Regions from separate parts of the Kocuria sp. APC 4018 genome, predicted to be linked through region 3. Evidence: riboswitches for the same ligand, from Rfam matches in the RefSeq annotation. Region 3 holds a riboswitch; each other region holds the start of a gene.
What was found. Region 3 has a riboswitch for thiamine pyrophosphate ahead of QL985_RS05325 (bifunctional hydroxymethylpyrimidine kinase/phosphomethylpyrimidine kinase). Riboswitches for the same ligand answer to the same signal wherever they lie in the genome.

Region 1 (3,265 bases), on a different contig from region 3:
AGGGCCTCCTCGTGGGTGCGGCCCACGTAGGTGACCAGCCCGGGCATCACGACCACGGCCTCCGGGTCGCGCCCGGCCCGCGCCACCTCCGCCTTGACCGAGGAGTAGTACTCCTGGGCGGCGGGGAGGTCGTAGGCCACGGCGTAGATCCCCTCCGCGAAGTCCCCGGCCAGGGCCTTGCCGGGACCGGACGCACCGGCCTGGAACAGCACCGGCTCGCCCTGCGGGGAGCGCGGGACCGTGAGGGGCCCGTCCACCAGGAAGTGGCGGCCCTCGTGGTCCAGGCGGTGCAGCTTGGAGGGGTCCGCCCACTGGCCCTCGGGGTCCGCGGTGACGGCGTCCTCGTCCCAGCTGGCCCACAGGGCGCGGGCCACCTCCACGAACTCGCGGGCGCGCTCGTAGCGCTCGTCCTTGGGTGGCATGGCCCGATAGCCGTGGTTGCGGGCCTCGTCGTCCCACATGGAGGTCACCACGTTCCAGCCCGCCCGGCCGCCCGAGATGTGGTCCAGGGACGCGAGCATCCGGGCCGCGTGGAACGGCGTGAAGAACGTGGAGGACACTGTGCACACCAGGCCGATGCGCTCGGTGGCGCGCGCCATCGCGGACAGGGCGGTCAGCGGTTCCAGGGACCAGTGGGGTCCGCCGGACACGTCGCCCACGCTGTGGCCGTCCGCGAAGAACACGGCGTCGAACAGGCCGCGCTCGGCGGTCTGCGCGAGCTCCTCGTAGTAGCTGATGTTCGTGAGGCGGTGCACCGAGGAGTTGGGCGCGCGCCACGCGGCCTGGTGGTGGCCGGCGCCGTAGAGGAACGCGTTGAGGTGGAGGCGGCGGGCCATGTCAGTCCATCACCAGCCCGCCGTCGACCACCAGGTTCTGGCCGGTGACCCCGCGGGACCAGTCCGAGGCGATGAACAGGGCGGTGTCCGCGAACTCCTCGGGGGTGGTCACGCGGCCCAGGGGAGTGCCGGCGGCGATGTAGTCGAAGACCTCGTCCGGGGTGGCGGCGCTCGCGTCCGTGGTGCGCAGCAGGCCGCCCGAGATCATGTTCACGGTGATGCCCTGCGGGCCCAGGTCCTTGGCGGCGGTGCGGGTGAGGGAGAGCAGGGCGGCCTTCGCGGCGGTGTAGTCGTGGTAGGGGACCACGGGGTTCTGGAAGAGGTTGGTGCCGATGTTGATGATGCGGCCCTCGCCGGCCTCCGCCATGCCTGGGGTGACCGCCTGCATCACGTTGAGAGCGCCCACCACGGCGCCCTGGAACTGCTGCGTGAGGTTGTCCGCGGTCAGGTGCTCCAGGGTGGGGCGGGCGTCCCCGTTGAAGCTGAAGTCCACCAGGGCGTTGTTCACGGCCACCGTGATCGGCGCGCCGAAGTGCTCCCTGGCCTGGGTGACCATGTCCCGCATCTGCTGCGCGTCGGTCACGTCCGCCTGGACCGCGAGGGCCCTGTCCTCCCCGAGTTCGCTGACCAGCGCACGGGCCCGCTCCTCGCTGGAGTGGTAGTTCACGAGGACGCGCGCGCCCTCCCGCGCGAACGCCCGGCTGAGGTGCTCCCCGAGCCCGCGGGCTCCGCCGGTGACCAGGACGATGGTGTTCTCGATCCGCATGCTCACTCCTGTGGCTCACGGCGAAGAAAGCGGTGCGCCACCTGCGCGGTGCGACCGTGACATCCCTTCGCCAGTACTAACTGGACAGGTTCGACGGGTGTCATCTCAGCCGCCTTGTCCTCGCGCTCCGTGCGCCCGGTGGGCGGGGAGGGAAGGGTGGCGGCACCCCGTGTCACTGGTGGTCAGTGTAGTCAGGGAGGTTTGGCGAGGATCAAGTGAGCGGATTGACCGAGAAGGATGGGGTCGCAGGGAACCCTGATAGGAAAGTGGTGGGACCGATTGGCCGGTGCTGGGCGCGGCGCACGGCAACCAGAACGGAGACGGGTGAATGTCAGACCGAACAGCCGCTTCACGGGCAAGGGACGTTGGATGGGTGCTGTGGTTTGCCGCGTTGCTCGTCTGGATCGCGGGGCTCGTGGCCGAGCGACTCCTGCACTTCGGATCCCTGTCCTGCGAACTGGGCGACGGAAGCTCGATCTACGGTGAGCCGGGGTGGAGCTGGGTGCCACTGGGCCACACGTGCACCTGGGAGAACGTGGGCGGCGTGACGGTCGTGGACGAGCCGTCCATGATGACTCTCGTACCGCTGCTGGTCCTGTTCCTGTGGGGAATCAGCCTGATGACGGCCCGCATCGTTGAGGTGCGGTCGCGCCGCCACTCGCCGTCGTGACTTCTGGCGAAGGGCTCTTTTCAGGAAAGACCGCTTGTCATTTCCTGGCGCGCGGCACCGCCGGCGGATCCCTCCCCGTCTGGAACAAGGGTGACGCGTGGTCCCCGATCATCTGGTTGATAGCTTGAGGCCATGAATATAGCTATGTGGGTGGCCATCATTGTGGGGATTTTCCTGGCGGGCGGTCTGGTCTGGTTCTTCGCCCGAAAGGACGTCTTGGGGTCCGCCGAGGACAAGAAGAGAGGCAACCGCGATTCGACGGATGCTCCGCCTCGCGACCTCTGATCGGGTGCCGGACAACGGCGCAGGTTCTAGGGGTATCAGTCGGGTGCGCCCGCCTCTGCAGCTGGGACCCAAGGTCATGATGGAAAGCACGGGTGCGCCGCATAAAGGCGCCCTGCTACCCTTACTGGCTGGTGTGCCGGGAAGTCTGGTCGGCGGTAATGAGCGTGATGCCCGTCGACACTGGAGTGATCCATGCCCCTGCACCACACGTCCACCCCTGCCCACCGTGAGCCCGGATCCCCGGAGCCCGTGGCGCAGGAAGAGTCCTCCGGCTTCGTCTCGGAGCCCGGTTTCTTCAACCATCCTGAGCCGCCGTGCGAGCCCGACCACCCCTCGGGTGGCGTCCTCTCCCGGCTCCAGGACGTCCTGCGCCGCGAGACCGTGGCTGGCATCCTCCTCGTGGTTGCCGCTGTCATCGCCCTCGTCTGGGCCAACTCGCCCTTTGTGGAGAGCTACTTCGCCCTCCGTGACCTCGAGGTCGGCTACGAGCCGTGGCACCTGAAGCTCAGCCTCGGCACCTGGGCCGCGGACGGACTGCTCGCCATCTTCTTCTTCCTCGTGGGCCTCGAGCTCAAGCGCGAGTTCGTCTCGGGTGATCTGCGGGACCTCCGCAAGGCGGCGGTGCCGATCGCGGCGGCCGTGGGCGGCGTCGTCGTCCCCGCGCTGATCTACGCCGCGGTGAACGCGACGAACCCCGAGACCCTGGGC
Region 2 (3,265 bases), on a different contig from region 3:
CGGAGGCCACGGGCGCCGTCGAGTCCCCCACCGAAGACATGGACGAGGCCGGGAGCGGGCCCGGAGAGGAGCGGTCATGACCCTGTCCGACGTCGCCGTGTGGGTGTGCGGTGTGATCCTCGCGCTCGCGGCCGCGGGCACCATCTACCGCCTGGCCAAGGGGCCGTCCCTGCTGGACCGGGTGATCGCCACGGACGTCCTCCTGGCCATCGTGGGCGCCGCTCTGGCCGTGGAGATGGTGTACCACCGCCACACGGACAACCTGGTGCTGCTCGTGATCGTCTCCCTCGTGGGGTTCCTGGGCTCGGTCACGGTGGCGCGCAACGTGGGGCTGGACCGCTCATGAACTGGCACACGGTGACGGACGTCGCGGCAGTGGTGTGCCTGGTCGCGGGGACGTTCATGTCGCTCGCGGCCGCGGTGGGCCTCGTGCGCTTCCCCGATCTGCTCTCCCGCATGCATGCGGGCACCAAGCCCCAGGTCTTCGGGCTGCTCCTGCTGCTCACCGCCCTCGCGCTCGCCAGCGGGGAGCCCCGGATGATCCCCCTGCTGGTCCTCGCGTGGATCTTCCAGCTGCTCACGGTCCCGGTCTCCGCGCACATGGTGGGCCGTGCGGCCTACCGTTCCAAGCACCTGCACGAGGAGAACCTCGTGGCGGACGAGCTGCGTGACGTGGTGGCCCGCGCCGGTGAGGACCGGCCCGACTGACGACACACGCGGTGGCGCCACCCGGGCAGGTGACACCACCCCGGCTCACGGGTTCGTATGCTGGGGTGGGAGTACGACGCCGCCGGCCACCACGCGCCGGCGGCACTTTCGAGAACTGAGGAGAATCCCATGAACAAGGCGATGGACATTTTCGGCACGGTGGCCTCCCTGGGCGGCGTGGCCATGGCCAACAAGGCTCTGACCGTGGCGTGGAAGCAGGTCACGGGCAACGAGCCCCCCGCCAAGAACCCGGACGAGGACGAGGCCTGGCGCGACATCATCATCTGGGCCATGATCACCGGTGTGGTGGGCACGGTCATCAAGGTGGGCATTGCCCGCCAGGTGTCCAAGATGCAGTCCGACGACAACGACTCCTCGAAGTCCTCGCAGGCCGAGATCTGAGTCCTGCTCCCGCGGCACTCCCGCCGGCGAGGCCACGCGCTTGGCGCGTCCTCACGGCGGGACTCCGCGGGACCGGGGTGCGGTGCACGGCCCGCACCCCGCACCACAGCGGTCGGCCGGGGCGCCTCGAGCACCCCGGCCGACCGCCGTGGTGGTCTAGACTGGTGGCTCAACGACAGGGGAGCGCCACCGAGGCGCTGAGAGTGCGCGCGAGCGCAGACCCTCGAACCTGATCCGGTTCATACCGGCGCTAGGGAGTCGAGCATCTCAAGAGCCCGTCCGCGGTGCGCGGGGGCTCTTCCCCTCCTGGAACCTTCAGGAGGAGTTCTCATGACGCAGCTCAGCAGCACCCCCACTGGAACCGCACGGGGTACCGCCCGCACGCAGTCCTGGCGGGTCGTGGACATCGTGGTGGCGGCGGTCCTCGCCGCGGCGTGCGCGGTGATCTTCTGGATGTGGTCCAACCTGCTGTACCCCGTGGTCTCCACGGCCGCGGTGGCGTATCCGCCCTCGGCGGGGCTCATCTCGGGCGGCTGGCTCGTGGCGGGCACCCTGGGCGCGCTCATCATCCGCAAGCCCGGCGCGGCCCTGTTCTGCGAGCTGCTCGCGGCGGTGCTGGAGGGCTTCCTGGGAACCCACTTCGGGTGGACCGTGGTGATCTCCGGTCTCGTCCAGGGTCTCGGAGTGGAGCTCGTGTTCCTCCTGACGGGCTACCGCCGCTTCGGCCTGGCCGTGGCCACCGCGGCCGGTGCGCTCTCCGGACTGTTCCTCGGGGCGAGCGAGGACATCATGTACAACTATGAGTGGGCCCTGGACCAGAAGGTCGTCTACGCCGCGCTCACCACCCTCTCCGGTGCGGTGATCGCCGGTGCCCTGATGTGGCTCGTGGTGCGCGCGCTGCAGGCCACCGGGGTGCTGGGGGCCCTGGCCTCCGGCGCCACGCGCCGTCGATGACGGAACCGGCGGGGTCAGCGCCCACGGGTGCGGCCGTGCGGCTGGAGCGGTTCGGGTGGCACTATCCCGGCCGTCAGGATCCGAGCCTCCGTGACGTCACCGCCGTGCTCGAACCCGGGGAGCGCGTGCTGCTGCTGGGGCCGTCCGGCGCCGGGAAGTCCACGCTGCTGCAGGCCCTCGCGGGGGTGGAACAGGATCCGGACGGGCAGTCCCGCTCCGGCGGGCTGAGCGTGGACGGCGTGGACCCACGGGAGGCGCGCGGGGCCGTGGGCTTCATGCACCAGGACCCCGAGACCCAGGTGATCCTCTCCCGCGTGGGGGACGACGTCGCGTTCGGGCTGGAGAACATCTCGGTGCCCCCCGAGCAGATCTGGCCCCGCGTGGACGAGGCGCTCGCGCGGGTGGGGCTGACGCTGCCCCTCGCGCACTCCACCACGGCCCTGTCCGGCGGGCAGAAGCAGCGCCTCGCGCTCGCGGGAGTCATGGCCATGCGACCCCGGCTGCTGCTGCTGGACGAGCCCACCGCGAGCGTGGACCAGGAGGGCGCGGAGCAGCTGTGCCGGGCTGTCTCCGAGGCGGTGTTGCGGGACGGCATCACGCTCGTGGTCGTGGAGCACCGGGTGGCCCTGTGGGAACCCGTGGTGGACCGGGTGATCGTGCTGGACGAGCACGGCCGGGTGGCCTTCGACGGTCCCACCCGCGAGACCCTCCACGACGCCCGCCACCTGCTCCAGGAGCAGGGCACGTGGGTGCCCGGCTGGGTTCCGACCACGCGCGCACCCGCCCCGGCGGACACCCGCGGCCCGGACGCCGGGGAGGTGCTGCTGAGCGCCCGGGACCTCGCCGTCTCCCGCGTGCAGCCGACGCGGCGCGAGATCGCCCGCAGGCGGCGTCGTGCCCGGAAGGCCTGGCGGCGCGGCACGGACGCGGCTGTGGACCCCCTGGACGGCTGGGACGCGCCCGTGGCCGCCGAGGGCATCAGCCTGGACGTCCGCGCGGGCCGTGCGCTCGCCGTGACCGGCGTGAACGGGGCGGGCAAGTCCACCCTGGCGCTGACGCTGGCGGGTCTGCTCGTGCCCGTGCGCGGCACGGTGCGGGCCTCCGCGGCGCTCGCGGACGGCGCGCCGCAGGACCCCTCGCTGTGGGATGGCGGGGAGCTGATCCCGCGCGTGGGCACGGTCTTCCAGCACCCCGAGCACCA
Region 3 (3,265 bases):
TCCTGCCGGACTGCGAATGTCGAGACATCACGCCGCGGTGGTCTGTGACCGACCCGCTCTCTGCGTGGCTGTCGCACCGAGAACAGGAAGTTCACCCGAGTGTGCCGTGTCCGGGCGCATGAAAACGACTATGCGCACACCGGTGTCCGGCACCGACAGTCCAGACTACCCGATCCCCGGAAGTCACGCCACTCGCGGGCTCTCCGCCGTGCGGGATCAGCCCTCCTGGCGTGCGGTGGCGGCCGAGGTCTGCGCGAAGAACTCGAGCTCCAGGTGGCACGCGCGCAGGAAGGCGCGGCGCATGGCCTCGCGCGTGGCAGTGTCCGCCTGCTCGGCGGCACGGTCCACGGCGGCACAGGCCACCTCCGTGGCGGCGTGGAACTGCGGGTCGTCGTAGGTCTCGAGCCAGTCCGCGAACGGGTGCCCCTGCAGCCCCGTGCGGCGCGCCCGCTCCGTGAGCTCCGCCCCCACGTGCGCGTAGAGCCAGTAGCACGGCAGGACCGCGGCGGCACCCACCGCGAACCCGTCCTGCCCCGTGCGGGCGAGCAGGAAGTCCGCGTACGCGCTCGTGGTCCCGGAGGGCTGTTGCGGGGCGCGCCCGTCCAGCCGCGCGCGGTGCAGTGCGGACTCCCCCGTGACCACGGCGGCCGACGCCGTGGCGAAGAACCCCCGGGTGCCCTCCTCGGGAGCCGCCGCCGCGAGCAGCGCGAGGGCCCGCGAGTAGGCGTCCAGGTACTGCATGTCCTGGTCCAGGTAGCGCTCGAACTCGTCCCGCTCCAGCGTGCCGTCCCCCAGCCCCACCACGAAGGGCAGGACCGCGATCTGCTCGCGGATCGGCGCGCTCGCCTCCCAGAGCTCGTCGGTGAAGCGTGTGCCGGGATCCTCGGTGCCCCCGCACGACGCCGCCGCGTCACCAGGCGCGGACACGTCCCCCGCCGCGGCCTGCGCTGTGTGTCCGGCCACCGCAGCACCGTGTGCCGGGGTGACAGCGGGAGCGGCGCCGTGCCCCGGGGAGGCTGCGGGAGCGGCGTCGTCGTCCTCCCCGCACGCCGCCGCCACGAAGGCGGGGTCCGTGACGAGGTCCTGGACGTGGTGGAAGTGGTGGACCGGGCCGTTGCCGTGGCCCACGTGCAGGAAGTCCGCCGCGCGCAGCGCACCGCGCAGCCAGCGGCGGGCGGTGTCGATCCCCTGTGCCCAGTCCCCCGTGCGCGCCACGACCGTGGCCACCGCAGACGACAGCGAGCACCCGGTCCCGTGTGTGTTGCGCGTGGCCACTCTCGTCCCCGAGTACTGGGCCACGGGCTCGGCCCGGCCCGGGACCACGAGGGCGTCCGGGGTGGACTCCCCGCTCAGGTGCCCGCCCTTGACCAGCACGCGCGTGCCGAAGGTCTCCGCCACGGCCCGGCCCTGCTCGAGCGCCTCGTCCCACGTGGTGACCACGGGCCGCTCCGCGAGCACGGCGAGCTCGGGCAGGTTGGGGGTGATCAGGTCCGCGTGGTGCAGGATGCCGCGCAGCGCGTCCTCGGCGTCGGATGCGAGCAGACGCCCCCCGGCGGTGGCCACCATGACGGGGTCGATCACGACCACGGGCGCACGGTGGGCCGCGAGCCACGCCCCCACCGTCTCGATGACGTCCACCGAGCCGAGCATCCCGACCTTCACGGCATCCAGCTCCACGTCCTGCGCGACGGCGTCCAGCTGCGCCTGCAGCACGGACACGGGTGGGGTGTGGACCGCCACCACGCCCTGCGTGTTCTGCGCGACCACCGCAGTGACCACGCTCAGCCCGAAGCCGCCCATGGCGGCGATGGACTTCAGGTCCGCGGCGTGCCCGGCACCACCCGTGGGGTCGGTGCCGGCGATCGAGAGGACGCGGGGGGCGGGGACAGAAGGCGTGGGGTTCACGACATTCCCTTCGCTAGTACGAGCTAGATCAGGTTCTACGGGTGTGTTCTCAGCCGCCGTACGGCACCCCGTGCACGTGGTCCCGATCATGCCACAGGAGCGCCCGGACGAGTCCGAGCGCTCCTGTGGTGGGTGGCCCCCGCGGTCCTCCCGGGAGGGCCGCGCGGGGCGTCAGTCCCCCTTGGGGGTCATCGTGATGTCCCGGGCGCTCACGCCCACACCCACGATGGTGGGCTGGCCGTCCGAGGAGGCCGAGCCCACGGGCGCGGCCGCGGCGGTGAACCGCGTGGCCGAGCGCTCGGCGGCGTGGTACTCACGGGTCTCCACGCTCCCGGCACCCGGTGCGGCCGTGGGAGCCACGGCGCGGCGGGAACCGCGGCGGCGCCTGGCAGGAGCGGTGTCCGTGGTGGACGCGGCGGGCTGTGCCGTCGTGGCGCGCCGGGACGGGTCCGGCTGTCCAGCCCCGCCCTCGGACGGCGACTGCTTCTGGGCGTCCCGCTCCGGCGCGGAGCCCTCGGGCTGCTCGGACCGGGTCTGCTCGGCGTCGGACGACGCGGCGCCGTTGCCGCGACCCCGGCCGCGCTGGCCCGCGGAGCGTCCCCCGCGGCCCTTCGAGCCCTCGCCGCCCCGCCGTCCGGAGCCGCGACCGGACCCGGTGCGGTCCTGCGACGCGTCCTCACCGGAGTCCTCGGCCGAGAAGGCTGCGGAGAGCGAGTCCAGGGTGAGCGCCTCCTGCTCCGCGCGCTCGTCCTTCTGCCCCTGCGGGAGCTCGATGACCTCACCGTGGATCGTCAGGCTGGACCCGGCGTCACCCGCGGCGTGCTCGCCGCGGGGCTCGGAGGCACCGTTCCCACCGTTCTCGGTGGCGGTGTCCTCGCCCTGGTTCCCACGACCGCGGCTGCGCTTGCCGCGACGCTTCTTCCGACGCCGCCCGCTCTCGGAGTCCGCCGCACCGTGCTCGGACGCCTGCTCCGGACCCCGGTTCCCGTGCTCCGTGTGCTGGGCGGTCGAGTCCTTGTGCTCGGCTCCGCCGCGGGAGCCGCCCTGCGCGTCATCGTCCTCATGGGAGGAGGCGGCCGCGATGTTCGCGAACGCCGTGCGGGCGGCCTCGTCCCGGGCCTGCTGCTGGTCGTCCGCGCCACCCCGGTTGTTCGACCGGGATTTGTCCTGCGGCTGGTTCTGCTTCTGCCGCGAGCGCTTGCGCTCGTTGCGGTTGCCGCCGCGGTGGTCCGGCGCGGTGGCCGTGGAGCGACCCTTGAGGGGGTGGTCGTGGACCACGACGCCGCGGCCCGCGCACTCCTCGCACGGCTCCGAGAAGACCTCGAGCAGGCCGGTGCCCATGCGCTTGCGCGTCATCTGC

Region 1: another riboswitch for thiamine pyrophosphate. It lies ahead of QL985_RS11255 (3-oxoacyl-ACP reductase); the one in region 3 lies ahead of QL985_RS05325 (bifunctional hydroxymethylpyrimidine kinase/phosphomethylpyrimidine kinase).
Region 2: another riboswitch for thiamine pyrophosphate. It lies ahead of QL985_RS04345 (ECF transporter S component); the one in region 3 lies ahead of QL985_RS05325 (bifunctional hydroxymethylpyrimidine kinase/phosphomethylpyrimidine kinase).

What each region holds. Positions count from the first base shown of each region.
Region 1 is NZ_JASDCY010000080.1:625-3,889, forward strand. It holds gene QL985_RS11250 (LLM class flavin-dependent oxidoreductase) at 1-836, opposite strand, end outside; gene QL985_RS11255 (3-oxoacyl-ACP reductase) at 838-1,602, opposite strand; TPP riboswitch at 1,648-1,782, opposite strand; gene QL985_RS11260 (hypothetical protein) at 1,976-2,272, shown strand; gene nhaA (Na+/H+ antiporter NhaA) at 2,750-3,265, shown strand, end outside.
Region 2 is NZ_JASDCY010000014.1:33,411-36,675, forward strand. It holds gene QL985_RS04325 (Na+/H+ antiporter subunit E) at 1-80, shown strand, start outside; gene QL985_RS04330 (monovalent cation/H+ antiporter complex subunit F) at 77-346, shown strand; gene mnhG (monovalent cation/H(+) antiporter subunit G) at 343-708, shown strand; gene QL985_RS04340 (DUF4235 domain-containing protein) at 838-1,110, shown strand; TPP riboswitch at 1,278-1,384, shown strand; gene QL985_RS04345 (ECF transporter S component) at 1,441-2,064, shown strand; gene QL985_RS04350 (ATP-binding cassette domain-containing protein) at 2,061-3,265, shown strand, end outside.
Region 3 is NZ_JASDCY010000019.1:6,274-9,538, forward strand. It holds gene QL985_RS05325 (bifunctional hydroxymethylpyrimidine kinase/phosphomethylpyrimidine kinase) at 217-1,905, opposite strand; TPP riboswitch at 1,893-1,986, opposite strand; gene QL985_RS05330 (Rne/Rng family ribonuclease) at 2,077-3,265, opposite strand, start outside.